Regions from separate parts of the Castellaniella denitrificans genome, predicted to be linked through region 1. Evidence: predicted binding sites of a transcription regulator. Region 1 holds the regulator's gene; the other holds the start of a gene.
The links. The regulator NrdR, encoded in region 1, represses ribonucleotide reductase genes. The targets are predictions, from matches to a motif close to CACNANATNTNGTG.
Positions count from the first base shown of each region.

Region 2: a site for NrdR is predicted at 5,945-5,958, ahead of ACFO27_RS12350 (ribonucleoside triphosphate reductase). Genes of this name have one in related genera too.

Region 1 is NZ_JBHSEZ010000009.1:37,367-45,277, forward strand. It holds gene tyrS (tyrosine--tRNA ligase) at 1-373, shown strand, start outside; gene ACFO27_RS10625 (YbhB/YbcL family Raf kinase inhibitor-like protein) at 399-1,031, shown strand; gene glyA (serine hydroxymethyltransferase) at 1,110-2,354, shown strand; gene nrdR (transcriptional regulator NrdR) at 2,392-2,865, shown strand; gene ribD (bifunctional diaminohydroxyphosphoribosylaminopyrimidine deaminase/5-amino-6-(5-phosphoribosylamino)uracil reductase RibD) at 2,852-4,030, shown strand; gene ACFO27_RS10645 (riboflavin synthase) at 4,034-4,678, shown strand; tRNA gene ACFO27_RS10650 (tRNA-Ser) at 4,824-4,914, shown strand; gene ACFO27_RS10655 (helix-turn-helix domain-containing protein) at 4,972-5,847, shown strand; gene ACFO27_RS10660 (putative quinol monooxygenase) at 5,835-6,140, shown strand; gene fabI (enoyl-ACP reductase FabI) at 6,162-6,944, opposite strand; gene ACFO27_RS10670 (transglycosylase SLT domain-containing protein) at 7,062-7,911, opposite strand, start outside.
Region 2 is NZ_JBHSEZ010000028.1:38,053-45,963, reverse strand. It holds gene ACFO27_RS12380 (SDR family NAD(P)-dependent oxidoreductase) at 1-1,839, opposite strand, end outside; gene ACFO27_RS12375 (cytochrome P450) at 2,127-3,281, shown strand; gene ACFO27_RS12370 (class II glutamine amidotransferase) at 3,472-4,302, shown strand; gene ACFO27_RS12365 (oxidoreductase-like domain-containing protein) at 4,313-4,510, shown strand; gene ACFO27_RS12360 (DUF2249 domain-containing protein) at 4,696-4,935, shown strand; gene ACFO27_RS12355 (hypothetical protein) at 5,068-5,754, opposite strand; gene ACFO27_RS12350 (ribonucleoside triphosphate reductase) at 5,999-7,783, shown strand; gene nrdD (anaerobic ribonucleoside-triphosphate reductase) at 7,836-7,911, shown strand, end outside.

The DNA of each region.
Region 1 (7,911 bases):
CCTGCAGGCGGAAGTCACCGCCGGCCGCAATCCGCGCGACGCCAAGGTCCTGCTGGCCCGAGAGATCGTCGACCGGTTCCACGGCGCGGGCGCGGGCGCGCGCGCGCTGGACCAGTTCAACGCCCGGTTCCGCGACGGCGCGATCCCCGAGGACATGCCCGAAGTCACCGCCGGGGCCGCGCCCATGGGCATCCTCAAGGTCCTGCGCGAATCGGGGCTGGCGGCCTCGGCGTCCGAGGCCCAGCGCAACATCGAGCAGGGCGGCGTGCGCATCGACGGTGACCGCGTCGAGGACAAGTCCCTGCTGCTGCCGGCGGGCACCTACGTCATGCAGGTCGGCAAGCGCAAGTTCGCCCGGGTCACCCTGACCTGAGCCCGAAGCACCCACGGAGGACCCCATGAAACTGCACAGCGAATCCTTCCCCGACCAGGGGGTCATTCCCGAACGCAACGCCTTCGCGCGGGTCGATCCGCAAACCCACGTCACCCTGGCCGGCAACCGCAATCCGCACCTAGCCTGGACGGACGTGCCCGAGGGCACGCGATCCTTCGCGGTCCTGTGCGTCGATCCGGACGTGCCGACGCGGCCCGACGACGTCAACCAGGAAGGCCGCGAAGTCCCGGCCGACCTGCCGCGCACCGACTTCTTCCACTGGGTCCTGGTGGACGTGTCGCCCGACACGCGCGCCATCGCCGAAGGCGACTACTCCAACGGCATCACGCCGCGCGGCAAGGCCGGCCCCCTGGCCCTGGACGGCACGCGGCAGGGCCTGAACGACTACACCGGCTGGTTCGCCGCCGACCGCGACATGAACGGCGACTACTTCGGCTACGACGGCCCCTGCCCGCCCTGGAACGACGCGCGGGTCCACCGCTACGTCTTCACGGTCTACGCGCTGGACGTGGCCGAGCTGGGCGTGTCCGGCCGCTTCACCGGCGCGCAGGCCCTGGAGGCCATGCGGGGACACGTCCTGGCCCAGGCTTCCCTGACCGGCACCTATACCCTGAACCCCCGCCTGCACGCCCTGTAGGCGCGCGGGGGTTCGCGCTAGAATGACCCGATTTCCCCGATCTTTCTGAACTTTCTGCCTCCAGGACCACTACCTCATATGTTTGACCGTTCCCGCACCCTCGATCAGGCCGACCCGGACATCTGGGCCGCCATCCAGCAGGAAAACGTCCGCCAGGAACAGCACATCGAGCTGATCGCCTCGGAAAACTACGCCAGCCCGGCCGTCATGCAGGCCCAGGGCACGCAACTGACCAACAAGTACGCCGAAGGCTATCCCGGCAAGCGCTACTACGGCGGCTGCGAGTACGTGGACGTGGTCGAACAGCTGGCCATCGACCGCCTGAAGGCGATCTTCGGCGCGGAAGCCGCCAACGTGCAGCCGAACTCCGGCTCCCAGGCCAACCAGGGCGTGTACATGGCCGTGCTCAAGCCGGGCGACACCGTGCTGGGCATGAGCCTGGCCGAAGGCGGCCACCTGACGCACGGTTCGCCGGTGAACGCCTCCGGCAAGCTGTACGACTTCCATTCCTATGGCCTGGACGCCAACGAGGTCCTGGACTACGACAAGCTCGAGGAACTCGCGCGCACCCTCAAGCCCAAGCTGATCGTCGGCGGCGCCTCGGCCTATTCGCTGCACATCGACTTCGAGCGCATGGCGCGCATCGCCCACGACAACGGCGCCCTGTTCATGGTGGACATCGCCCACTACGCGGGCCTGGTGGCCGGCGGCGTCTACCCGAACCCGGTGCCGCACGCCGACTTCGTCACCTCGACCACCCACAAGTCCCTGCGCGGCCCGCGCGGCGGCGTGATCATGATGAAGGCCGAATTCGAGAAAATCGTCAATTCCGCCATCTTCCCCGGCATCCAGGGCGGTCCGCTGATGCACGTCATCGCCGCCAAGGCCGTGGCCTTCGGCGAGGCCCTGCAGCCCGAATTCAAGGCCTATGCCGCCCAGGTGGCCGCCAATGCCCGCGTGCTGGCCGACACCCTGGTCAAGCGCGGCCTGCGCATCGTGTCCGGCCGCACCGAAAGCCACGTGATGCTGGTGGACCTGCGCGCCAAGGGCATCACCGGCAAGGCCGCCGAAGCCGTCCTGGGCCAGGCGCACATCACGGTCAACAAGAACGCCATCCCGAACGATCCGGAAAAGCCCTTCGTCACCAGCGGCATCCGCCTGGGCACGCCGGCCATGACCACGCGCGGCTTCAAGGAAGCCGAGGCGGAACTCACCGGCAACCTGATCGCCGACGTGCTCGACAACCCCGATGATGCCGACAACATCGCCCGGGTGCGCGCGCAGGTCAACGAGCTGACCGCGCGCCTGCCGGTCTATCGCTAAACCAACCGGAACGGGCGCCCGCGCGCCCGCAGCGCAGATGAAGTGTCCGTTCTGCAGTTGTGCCGATACCCAGGTCGTGGATTCCCGGGTCTCCGAGGAAGGCGACACGATCCGCCGCCGCCGCCGCTGCACGGCCTGCGACCGCCGCTTCACGACCTACGAGCGGGTCGACCTGATGATGCCTTCCATCGTCAAGCGCAACGGGACCCGGGTGGATTTCGACCCGGCCAAGCTGCATGGCAGCATGGCGCTCGCGCTGCGCAAGCGCCCGGTCAGCGCGACGGCGCTGGACGCCGCCGTGGCGCGCATCCAGGAACGCCTGATGACCAGCGGCCAGCGCGAAGTGCCGTCCGACCATGTCGGCGAACTGGTAATGTCGGAATTGCGCCAGCTCGACCCGGTGGCCTACGTGCGCTTCGCCTCGGTCTACCGCAGCTTCGAGGACCTTCGGGAATTCGTCCAGGCCATCGACGAATTCCGCCGCGCGGATGATGCCGATGACACGGACTGAGAATACCCCTCCATCGGGCCCCGTTTTCTCCACCGAGGACCACCGCTGGATGCGGCGCGCCCTCCGGGTGGCCGAGCAGGCGATGTTCGTCAGCAGTCCGAATCCCCGCGTCGGCTGCGTGCTGGTGCGCGACGGCCGCTGGCTGGCCGAGGGCAGCACCCAGCGGGCGGGCGGGCGCCACGCCGAGGCACAGGCCCTGCACGAAGCCGCCCTCCAGGGCGTGGACGTGCGCGGCGCCACGGCCTATGTCACACTGGAACCCTGCAGCCACACGGGCCGCACGCCGCCGTGCGCCGACGCGCTGGTCTCGGCCGGCGTCGCGCGGGTGGTGGTCGCGCTCCGGGACCCCAACCCCAAGGTGGCCGGCGGCGGCATCGAACGGCTGCGGGCCGCCGGCATCCAGGTCGACGTCGGCCTGTTCGCCGAGGACGCCCTGGCGCAGAATCCCGGCTTCTGCGCCAGGATGACGCGCGGCACGCCCTGGCTGTGGCTGAAGTCCGCCTCGTCCTTCGACGGGCGCATGGCCTTGCCGGACGGGCGCTCGCAATGGATCACGGGGGACGCCGCCCGCGACGACGGGCACCGCTGGCGGGCCCGGGCCTGCATGGTGCTAACCGGCATCGGCACGGTCCTGGCCGACGATCCCATGCTGGACGTGCGCGCGGTCGAAACCCCGCGCCAGCCGATCCGCGCCGTGCTGGACACGCAGTTTGTCCTGGGCGAGCAGGCCCGGATCATCAACGGCGATCCGGTCTGGATCTTCACCGCGCGGCCCGATGCCGGCAAGGCCGCCCGCCTGGCGGCGCGCAACGTGCGCGTCATCGCGCTGCCCGCGGACGAGCGCGGCGGCCTCTCCCTGGAGGCGCTGGCGCGCTGGCTGGGGGACCACGAGATCAACGAGGTCCACGTCGAGGCCGGCGCGCGGCTGCAGGGCGCGCTGGTCCAGGCCGGCCTGGTCGACGAATGGGTGGCCTACCTTGCGCCCAGCGTCCTCGGCGACGGCCAGGGCCTGGCGGCGCTGCCGACACCCATCGAGGGCCTGGACCGGGCCTATCGGTATGAATTCCTGGACGTCCTGCCGCTGGGCCGGGACATGCGCCTGCGCTTGCGCGATCCGGCCCGCTGGCGGACGCTGGTCGAGGCCTGCGGCTTGAAAATGGGGTAATCCATGTTCACTGGTATCGTCGCGGCCGTGGGCCGCATCACCGAAGTCCGTCCCCTGGGGGACGGCGAGGACGCGGGCGTGCGCCTGTTCATCCAGGCCGGCAGCCTGCCGCTGGCGGCGACCCGCCTGGGCGACTCGATCGCCATCCAGGGCGCCTGCATGACGGCCGTCGCCCTGCACGGGGACGCGTTCGAGGTCGACGTCTCGCGCGAAAGCCTGGACCGCACCTGCGGCCTGGACCGGCCCGGCGAGGTCAATCTGGAACACGCCCTGCGGCTGGGCGACAGCCTGGACGGGCATCTGGTGTCCGGCCACGTCGACGGCGTGGGCCGCGTGACCTGCTTCGACGCCGTGGGGGAATCGACCGAACTGCGCATCATCGTCCCGGCCCATCTGTCGAAATACCTAGCCTACAAGGGCTCGGTCACGGTCAACGGCGTCAGCCTGACGGTCAACCGGGTGGACGACCAGGAAGAGGGCACGGAGATCTCCATCAACCTGATCCCGCACACCGTCCAGGTCACGACCCTGCGCAACCTGGAAGTCGGCTCTCCCGTCAATCTCGAGATCGACCTGATCGCCCGCTACGTCGAGCGCATGGTCGGCGGCATGGGGGCGGCCGCGCCCGCGGGCCTGGGCGCCGCCTGAGCGCCCGGACGTGCGCTGCATGCGTCCTGGTCTCGGCCCGGCGCGCACCGCCGGCCGTGCCAGGTCCGGATCAGGCCCTGACGAATCGGGCATTCTTCTGTTAGAATAGCGGACTTCGTCTGCCGCCATGGCGTGCGGGCGTGCAGGACAGGTGGCCGAGTGGTTGAAGGCGCACGCCTGGAAAGCGTGTATACGTGAATAGCGTATCGGGGGTTCGAATCCCCCCTTGTCCGCCAGGACTCGAGCCCTTGATTCCACCCGGAATCAAGGGCTTTTTCATTAGCGCTGCCTCGATGATCACATTCCAGCAAGCGCCGGTCCCGGCGCTGCGTCCTTTCATCGACCGACTGTGGGGCTGGGAAGCGGCTCCCGGCGAGTCCATCGCCCTGCCGGCCCTGCTGCCGGGCACCGGCGCCGAACTGTATTTCCATTATGGCGCGCCCTTCCGCCCGTGTGTGGCGGGCGTCCCGGCGGCGTCCCTGGGGAAGGGCCACCTGCTCTGCCTGCGCAGCGCCGTCCTGGACCTGGCGCCTCAGTCCGGGGTCGGGTTCGTCGCGGTCCGCTTCAGGGCCGGCGCGGTGTGCCGGTTCGTGCCGATGGCGGAATCCGCGCTGCGGGACGAGGCGCCGTCGTTCGCCCAGGTCTGGGGACCGGAGGGCCGGATCCTGCTGGATCGGCTGTCGGACGCGGCGGACCGGATCGAGCGCGCCGGGCTGCTGCAGCGTTTCCTGCTGGCCCGCCTGCGTCCCGAGGCCGCCGACCCGTGGGTCGAGGCGGGCATGGCCCTGGCGTACCGGGAAGGCGGGCGGCTGCGGATGGATGGCCTGGCGGGCAGGCTGGGCCTGGGGCGCAGGCAGCTTGAACGGCGCTGGCGGGTGCGGACAGGCCAGTCGCCGGCGGAATTCGCGCGCCTGGCGCGATTCCAGCGTACGGTGCGCCGCCTGATGCTGGACCGGCGGGTGCGCGTCGTCGACGCGGCGCTGGAAGGCGGGTACTGGGACCAGGCGCATTTCGTCCGGGATTTCGGATGCCGGGTCGGCATCGCACCGGGCGCCTGGCTGGCGGCGGCGCGGGCCAGGACGCATTTCTACAATACCCGCCTGGAGGCGGCTGGCATGCTGTGCGCTCCATCCCGTTTGGATGAAGGAAGCATGCCATGTACATTTTGATGGTGGAATTGCGCGGCCGCCCGGAGCGCCTGGACGAACTGGAGTCGGTGCTGCGTTCGCTGGCCGCGGTGGCCGGGACCGAGCCCGGCATCGCCTGCTATGCCGCGCAGCGCCGCGAGGATCGGCCCGATGTGTTCCTGCTGTGCGAATGGTACCGGGACGAGGCCGCCTGGGAAGCGCACATGGCGCTGGAGCCGGTGCGCGAGGCGCTGGGGCGCTTCGATGCGCTGCTGGCCGCGCCGCCCGGGATCACGCGCTGCGCCCCGGTGGCGCTGGCGTGCTGGCAGGCCTGACCGGCCGCGCGCCGCCGGGCTTCAGTCCATGCCCGGCACGGTGTTGGAAAAGCCGCAGTCCACGTGCAGGATCTCGCCGGTGATGCCGCTGGCCAGGTCCGACAGCAGGAAGGCGGCGGCGTTGCCGACGTCCTCGATGGTGACGTTGCGGCCCAGGGGGGACTGGGATTCCACGTACTTCAGCATGTTGGAGAAGTCGCGGATGCCGCTGGCCGCCAGGGTCTTGATCGGACCGGCGGAGATGCCGTTGGCGCGCAGGCCCTTCCTGCCCAGGGACCGGGCCAGGTAGCGCACGCTGGCTTCCAGGGACGCCTTGGCCAGGCCCATCATGTTGTAGTTGGGGATGGCTTTTTCCGCGCCCAGGTAGGTCAGGGTCAGGACCGAGCCGTTGCGGCCTTCCAGCATCGGCAGGGCGGCCTTGGCCAGGGCGGGGAAGCTGTAGGCGGAAATGTCGTGGGCGATGCGGAAGTTCTCGCGCGTCATGCCGTCCAGGAAGTCGCCTTCCAGCGCGTCGCGCGGAGCGAAGCCGATGGAATGCACCAGGCCGTCCAGTCCGTCCCAGTGCTCGCGCAGGGTGGCGAAGGTGGATTCGATCTGGGCGTCGTCGGCGACGTCGCAGGGGATGACGATGCTGCTGCCGAGTTCCTCGGCGAAGCCGCGCACCCGGCCTTCGAAACGCTCGCCGACATAGGTGAGGGCCAGTTCGGCGCCCTGGGCGCGGCAGGCATGCGCGATGCCGTAGGCGATGGATCGGTTCGAGAGTACGCCGGTGATCAGGAGGCGTTTGCCGTTAAGAAAACCCATGGTGTGTTCCAGTCTAGACAGTTTAATTGGAGCGAAGATCTCTCCACCTCGCCGCCTGCATGCGGCTCGGATTCGTCAGGCACGGAACAGTCCGCGGGGACTGTTCCGTGACCGGACTCATCCTTGTACATCCGTTCCCGGTACGCGCAGGCGCTGGCCGGCGGACAGGGAGGACCCCTTCAGGTTGTTGAGCTTGCGCAGGGCGTCCACCGAGGTGTTGTAGCGCCGCGCCAGCGAATACAGGGTGTCGCCCTGGCGGATCGTGTGGGTGCGGACGCTGGGCTTGGGCCGCAGGTCCGGCGCGTTCAGCCGGGCGGATGCGCGGGACGGGGCGCCGGCCTGCCTGGCCGGTGCGGACCTGGCCGCCGGTTCCGTGGCGGACGCCTGGTAGGACGCCAGCATGAGGCCGCCGGCCGGGGCTTCCCGGGCGGGGATCAGCAGGGTGGCGACGGTCGCGCGGGTCTGCTTCGATCCCAGCTTGTTGGCCTGGCGCAGCTGGTCCAGGGTGATGCCGTGCGCCTTGGCGATGCTGGCCAGGGATTGGCCCTTTTGCGGATGGACGACCTGCCAGGACGACAGGCGGCCCGTGTAGGATTCCAGGTTCTCGTTGAAGACGCCGACCTTGTCCAGCGGCAGGTGCAGGGCCGGATTGTGCGCGGCCAGGATGACGGGCCGGTTGTACGACGGATTCAGCGCCTGGAAGTCTTCCAGCGGCATTTCCGCCAGGGCCGCGGCCACGGCGACGTCCATGTCGCGCGATTTGTGCACCGTGGTGAAGTACGGGGCGTTGCTGACGTTGGGCAGGGTGATGCCGAATTTTTCCGGGCGGGCGATGATGTTCTTGATGGCCTGCAGCTTGGGCACGTAGTTGCGGGTTTCCTCCGGCATGTCCAGGGCGGTGTAGCCGGTGGGCTTGCCGGCGTCGGAAGCCTTGTCCATGGCGCGCTTCACGGCGCCCTCGCCCCAG
Region 2 (7,911 bases), on a different contig from region 1:
CAGCGCATCCAGCTCGGCCAGGATGGCGGCGAACCGGGGGGATTCTTCCAGCAGCCGGCAACCCATGCCCTGCCATTGGGCGCCATTGCCCGAATACACGAACGCAATGCTGCCGGGTTCGGGCAGCGTGTCTTCCGTCAGGACCGCATCGGGATCATCGCCTTCCGCAAAAGCCTGCAGCCGATCCACCGCATCGGCGAACGACTCGGGCTGCAGGATCAGGGCTTTGTCCAGCCGGTCGCGCTGGAAAGCCGCGCCCCGGGCGATCGCCTCGTAGGCATCCGGCCCCTGAAGGATCAGTTGGCGCGCATAGGCGTCCGCGAGCGCCGCCAGGGCCGGGACGCTGCGCGCCGACAGCACCAGAGGCGACAGGCCGGAAGCGGCGGCATCCTGTGAACTTTGCCGGGGAGAGACCGCCCCGACGGCCGCCGGCCGGACCGCGGCCGATGCAGGCCCCTGCAGCAGAACATGCGCGTTCGCGCCGCCGAAGCCGAAGGAATTGACCCCCGCGATCAAGGGCCGGCCCGTTTCCGGAAAAGCGCGCCGCGCCGTGGGCACTTCCAGATTCAAGGCCTGGAAATCGATCCGCGGGTTGGGTTTTTCCAGATGCAGGGTTCCGGGCAGGGCGCGATGTTTCAAGGCCAGCACGGCCTTGATCAGCCCCGCCATCCCAGACGCCGCCTCCAGATGCCCCATATTGGATTTCACCGAACCGATGGGCAGCGGCCCGGTATGTGCTTGGCCATAGACTTGGCCAATGGCCTCGGCCTCGATGGGATCGCCCACGACGGTTCCAGTGCCGTGCGCCTCGATAAAATCCACATCGCCAGCCGCCAGACCGCTGCGCGACAGCACGTCGTGCATCAATTCGGCTTGCCCAAGCGCGCTGGGAATGGTGATGCCGGTCTTGCGCGATCCATCCGCGTTCACGCCGCTGGCCAGGATGACGGCCTGAATGTCGTCTCCGTCGGCCAGCGCCTGTTCATAAGGCTTCAACAGCAGGACCGCGCCTCCTTCAGCCCGGACATAGCCGTCCCCTGACGCATCGAAGGGGCGGCAGCGCCCCGTGGCGGACAGCATCGACGCCTTGGTGAAGCCCACGAAGGGATACGGGTGCAGCAGCAGATTGACCCCGCCCACCAGCGCGCAGGACGCTTCGCCCGTCTGGATGGCGCGGCAGGCATGATGCAGGGCCACCAGCGATGAAGAGCACGCTGTATCCACCGCCAATGACGGGCCATGCAGATCGTAGAGATAGGACAGGCGGTTGGCGGCCACGCTGAGCGTATTGCCGGTCATGGAGTTCGAGGACAGGCTGGCCAGATCGTCCAGGCCCCGGGTGCCATAGTCCAGGGCGGCGATGCCGACATAGACGGCGCAATCCGAGCCGGCCAGAGAGGACGGTGGAATGCCCGCGTTTTCCATGGCCTCCCAGGACAGCTCCAGCAGCAAGCGCTGCTGAGGGTCGAGCCAGGCGGCCTCGCGCGGAGAAATGCCGAAGAACGCGGCATCGAACGCATCGATGCGCGACAGCACCCCGGCCGAGAAGGTGATGCTGCGGCCGGGCTCGGCACGCCTGGCGTGCCGCAGCTCGGCGGTGGCCCAACGATCCGGCGGAATCTCGGTGACCAGATCGCGCCCATTCATCAGCGCGGACCAGAATCCGGTCTCGTCGCGGCAATCGCCCGGGAAACGGAACGCCATCCCGACCAGGGCGATGGCGCCCGGTGCCGGGCAGGCCTGTGCGCAGCCGGCTTTCCGCAGGTTTTTTTTCTGACTTTTCTGGACTGGCAAACAGCTTCCCCAACAGCTTTTGTTGTGTTTGTTACTTTTTGGCACGCTACCGCCGTGCCGTGACACGATCGGCAAGCGCTGGCCGGCATTGTATTACATCAGTAATATCATCAACCACGATCAAGGTAAGATGTTTATGGGGCAAAAGACAGGAATCACCACATCGCGGACGATGCGGACCCACGCAAAAAACCCCGCAGATTGAGAAAAGTCAAAGCCATGGGAGATAAAGCCAGGTTTCACGGACGGACGGCGACACCCAGGGTTTACCCGGTGCTACAGTTTTCGGCATCTGATATCAAGCCGCCCGTGCGGCCCTCAAAAGAACCACCATGAACGCTCCCCAGGACTGGGACCCCCGCGCCCCGGAAGTGCTCGCCGACCCGATCGCCGCCTACGACCACATGCGCCGCCGCTGCCCGGTGGCCCACAGCGACTACCTGCATCATTCCGTATTCCGCCACGCCGACGTCATGCGGATCCTGCTGGACCACGAGACCTTCAGCAGCCAGGCGTCGCGCCACGTCTCCGTGCCCAACAGCATGGATCCGCCCGAGCACACGGCCTATCGCCAGTTGATCGAGCCCTACTTCGGCCCGGACCGCATGGCGGCCTTCGAGCCGGTCTGCCGCCGCCTGTGCGCCGACCTGGTCGCCGCGCTGCCGCGCAACGAGCGCATCGAGATCATGTTCGGCCTGGCGCACCCCTTCGCCCTGCGCATGCAGTGCGCCTTCCTGGGCTGGCCCGACAGCCTGCACGAGCCGCTGCGGCAGTGGATCCACAAGAAGAACGTCGCCACGCTCTCGGGCGACACCCACGCGATCGCGGCCGTGGCCACCGAATTCGACGAGACCATCCGCGCCCTGCTGAAAGTCCGCCGCGACGCCGGTGACCAGGCGCCGGACGACGCCACCACGCGCCTGCTGCGCGAGACCGTGAACGGCCGCCCGCTGACCGAGGACGAGATCGTCAGCATCCTGCGCAACTGGACCGTCGGCGAACTGGGCACCATGGCCTCCAGCGTCGGCATCATCGCCCATTACCTGGCGACCCATCCGGACCTGCAGGACCGCCTGCGCAGCCAGCCGGAGCTCGTCCGTCCCGCCAACGACGAAATCCTGCGCATCCACGCGCCGCTGATCGCCAACCGCCGCGCGACCACCTGTCCGGTGCGCCTGGGCGGCGCGCAGATCCCGGCCGGCGAGCGGGTCACGCTGATCTGGGCCTCGGCCAACCGCGACGAAGCCGTCTTCGGCGACCCGGACGAGTTCCGCCTGGACCGCGACCCGTCCCTGAACCTGCTCTACGGCGCCGGCATCCACGCCTGTCCGGGAGCGCCCCTGGCGCGCCTGGAAATCGAAGCCATGATCCAGGCTCTGCTGGCGGGCACCCGCGCCCTGGAACCCGTCGCCGGCCAGCCGCCCATGCCGGCGATCTACCCGGCCAGCGGCTACCGCCAGGCGATGCTGCAATTGCGCCACGACTGAACCGGGACCGGCCGGGGCGCCGCGTCAGCCCCCCCGGCCGGTCGCGTTTCGTGGCGAAGAAAGGACACTGCATAAGCTCATCGCCGATTCTCATACCAAGCGACGGTTATATCCGTTCCGGCAAGACTACAATTCAGGCATGAACCATTCGGGGCGGCATCCGCCCCGGTTTGCTTGGAATCTGCCTGCCATGTGTCAGTTATTGGGCATGAATTGCGCCACGCCCACGGACATCACGTTTTCCTTTGCGGGGTTCGCCGCGCGCGGCGGCGGCACCGACCACCACGCCGACGGTTTCGGCATCGCCTTCTACGAAAACCGGGGGTCGCGCTGCTTCCTGGACAACGCGCCCTGCTGCCGGTCGCCGGTCGCCGAACTGATCAAGCGCTACCCGATCAAGTCCCGCAACGTCATCGCCCACATCCGCAAGGCCACCCAGGGCGCCCTGGAACTGGAAAACTGCCACCCGTTCGTGCGCGAACTGTGGGGCCGGCACTGGCTGTTCGCCCACAACGGCGACCTGAAGGACTTCGAGCCCGACCTGCGCGGCGACCACCTGCCGATCGGCCAGACCGACAGCGAACGGGCCTTCTGCACCATGATGGAAGGGCTGCGCGCCCGTTTCGGCACCCGCGAGCCGGAAGACACGGAACTGTTCGCCGCCGTGGCCGACATGACGGCCGACCTGACGCGCCACGGCGTGTTCAATTTCCTGATGTCCAACGGCCGCTGCATGCTGGCGCACTGCTCCACGAACCTGTACTACATCGTGCGCGCCTGGCCTTTCCAGGTGGCGCACCTGGTGGACACCGACATGTCGGTGGACTTTTCCCAGACCAACGCGCGCGGCGACTGCGTCTCGGTCATCACGACCAAGCCCCTGACCGACAACGAGACCTGGACCGCCTTCCAGCCGGGCGAACTGGTGATGTTCGTCGACGGCCGGCCCCAGTCCGGCCGGACCATCGAGATCCCCGAGGACGTCCGGCGCAGCAATCAGGCCAACCTGGCCTGCGTCTGAGAACGACCCCATGAGCATGCCGGACGGCCCCGCCGACGATCCCCGCCCCGAGGAGCCCGTCGAACCCGATCTCAACGAATGCTGCGGCAACGGCTGCGAACCCTGCGTGTTCGACACCTACGCCGAGGAAAGGCGCGCCTGGCAGCAAGCGGTGAAAGACTGGGAAGCACGCCATCGGGACCGGGCCGGCGCCGCGCCGGAATCCTGAGCAGGATCCGCAGCGGGGCACGGCGCCCACGGCGATGCCGGAAAGCCTCGATTCCCTTCGCCCGCCATGCCGACAACCTTGCTGGGCATAGGGTTCCCGCCGGTTTTTCCCGGGGGCGTTCCTATAATCGGAAGCTCGATCCACCTCTCCAGGAATGACGCACCGTGGCTTCCGACGCTATCCCCATGTTCGCAGAAAACACCTACCCCCTCGATGCGCGCGGCATTGCCAAGCGCTTCCGCCACGCGGCCATCTTCGGCGCGCTGTCGGCGCTGCAGCCGGGGGAAACCATGCGCTTCTGCAACGACCACGATCCCCTGCCGCTGCTGCAGCAGCTGAAGAACCACTTCGGCGAAAACATCCAGTTCGAATACCTGGCCCGCAACCCCGGCGAGATCGTCATCGATTTCCACATCGTGCCCTGAGCGCGCCGGGCGCCTCCGGGCGCGGCCGCCCGCGGCGAGTCCGCCAAGCGACGGCAGGAAAGCCACCCCTGCGACCGCCCCGCTTCCGGGGACCTGTTCACCGGGGTGGCTTTTTCCGTTCCGGAAGCCCGCTCACCGCCGGCCCAGCCCCTGCAGCAGCTGGCCCAGTTCCGGCGGCAGCTGCGTCGGCGGCGCCGGCAGGTCCAGGCTCCCCGGCGCGGGCGGCGTGGCCGCCAGCCGCTCCACGCGGAACTGCTTTTCATAGGCCAGCAGGCCCAGGCCCTTTTCTTCCAGCGTGTCCAGCACCTGCCGCGCGCCGTCCGCCGGCTGCCCGGCGGCGGCCTGCAGCAGGACGGCCATCCGGCCCAGGGCGCGCGTCAGTTCCCGCACTTCGGGCTGCTTGCCCAGGACTCCCTGCCCGGCGCGCTCGCGCCCTTGCTCGTCCCGGTAGGACACGGCGTAGACGGCGCCCGCGCGGCCGGCCACCGTCTCGCGGGCGCCGGTCGGCTCGATCCGGGTCAGCGAGAGGATCATGTCGGGGGCCGCCTGGAGGGAGCCGCCGCCCAGCAACCGCGCCATGGCGCCCCCGTCCATGACCAGCGGCCGGCCTCCGGCCCGCATGACGGAATACAGCTTGCCATCGCGCATCAGCAGGTAGCCCTGCCCGATGCCGCCGACATCGACCCGCGCGTCCGGTCCGTCGAAGGACACCGTCAGCGTCCGGTCGCCCGCCTGCACGGTCGCCACGCCCGCCGCCAGGACACCGGCCGGGACGATCCAGCCCCAGGCCGCCAGCAGCCATCCGATCCAGCGCATCATGTTTCCGTCTCTCCATGGAATCCATACGAATGGGTCCCACGATAGCGGGTTTGCCGGCCGGCGAACAGGCGCGAAGATGGTTCATGTGTGTCAGGATCTTGCCCGCCCGCGGCCTCCGGCAATCTTCGCCCGGCACCCGTTCTTGACCCTCATCAAGGCTATCCAAAAAAGCCCAAGAAATCCTTGATGACACTATATATTGTGTTTACCATTCACGAATACACAATATATAGAGGAACACAGGATGACTCCATCCGCACTCCAGCGCACGGCCGAGACGCAGGCCGACCGCCCCGTCCCGCACGTGGACGTGATCCGTTCCATCGACGAATACCTGCGGCAGCAGGACTGGCGCGTCAACGCCAACGCCAACCAGGGCTACTCGCTGGGCGGCCTGATCCTGAACACCTCGGGCAAGATGATCGCCAACTACTGGCTCAGCCACGTCTACCCCGAAGCCATCGGCCAGGCGCACCGCCAGGCCGACCTGCACATCCACGACCTGGACATGCTGTCGGGCTACTGCGCCGGCTGGTCGCTGCGCACGCTGCTCAACGAAGGGCTCAACGGCGTCCCCGGCAAGGTCGAGGCCATCGCCCCGCGCCACATGTCCAGCGCGGTCGGCCAGATCGTCAACTTCCTGGGCACGCTGCAGAACGAATGGGCCGGCGCCCAGGCCTTCAGCTCCTTCGACACCTACATGGCCCCCTTCATCCGCAAGGACGCCATGTCCTACGCCGAAGTGCGCCAGAGCATCCAGGAACTGATCTACAACCTGAACGTGCCCTCGCGCTGGGGCACGCAGACCCCCTTCACCAACCTGACCTTCGATTGGGTCTGCCCCGAGGACCTGCGCGACCAGGTGCCGCTGATCGGCGGCGAGGAAATGCCCTTCACCTACGGCGAGCTGCAGGCCGAGATGGACATGATCAACCGCGCCTACATCGAGGTCATGATGGCCGGCGACGCGCGCGGGCGGGCCTTCACCTTCCCCATCCCGACCTACAACATCACCCCCGACTTCGACTGGCACAGCCCGAATTCGGAACTGCTGTTCGAAATGACGGCGAAGTACGGCCTGCCCTACTTCCAGAACTTCATCAATTCCGAGCTCAAGCCGAACATGATCCGGTCCATGTGCTGCCGCCTGCAGCTGGACCTGCGCGAACTGCTCAAGCGCGGCAACGGCCTGTTCGGCTCGGCCGAGCAGACCGGCTCCCTGGGAGTGGTCACCATCAACTGCGCGCGCCTGGGCTACCTGTACCGGGGCGACGAGGCGGGCCTGTTCGCGCGGCTCGACGAACTGCTCGAACTGGGCCGCGACAGCCTGGAAATCAAGCGCCGCGTCATCCAGCAGCACATGGACGACGGCCTGTTCCCCTACACGCGCCGCTACCTGGGGACCCTGCGCAACCACTTCTCCACGCTGGGGGTCAACGGCATCAACGAAATGATCCGCAACTTCACCGCGGACGAGCACGACCTGACGAGCCCCTGGGGCCACGCCTTCGCCGTGCGCCTGCTGGACCACGTGCGCGCCCGCATGGTCGAGTTCCAGGAGGCCACCGGCCACATGTACAACCTGGAAGCCACACCCGCCGAGGGCACGACCTACCGCTTCGCCAAGGAAGACCGCGCCCGCTGGCCCGACATCCTGCAGGCCGGCACGGACGACATGCCCTACTACACCAACTCGTCGCAATTGCCGGTCGGCTTCACCGACGACCCCTTCGAGGCCCTGGAACGCCAGGACGAACTGCAGCGCAAGTACACCGGCGGCACCGTGCTGCACCTGTACATGACCGAACCGCTGTCCTCGGCCGACGCCTGCCGCGAGCTGGTGCGCCGCACGCTGGGCCGCTTCTCGCTGCCCTACATCACGGTCACGCCGACGTTTTCCATCTGCCCCAGGCACGGCTACCTGCCGGGCCGGCACGATTTCTGCCCGCACTGCGACGACGAACTGATCGCCCGCAAGCGGCAGGCGGCGTCCCTGCCGGACGCGGCCCCGCACGAAGCGGCGGCCTGATCCGCAGCGCGCCGATTGCCCTTTTTCCACCCACTCTCAACAGGAGCACTCCATGAACCAGACCCCCGTCACCCTGAACGACGCCGAACGCCAGCCCTGCGAAATCTGGACCCGCGTCATGGGCTACC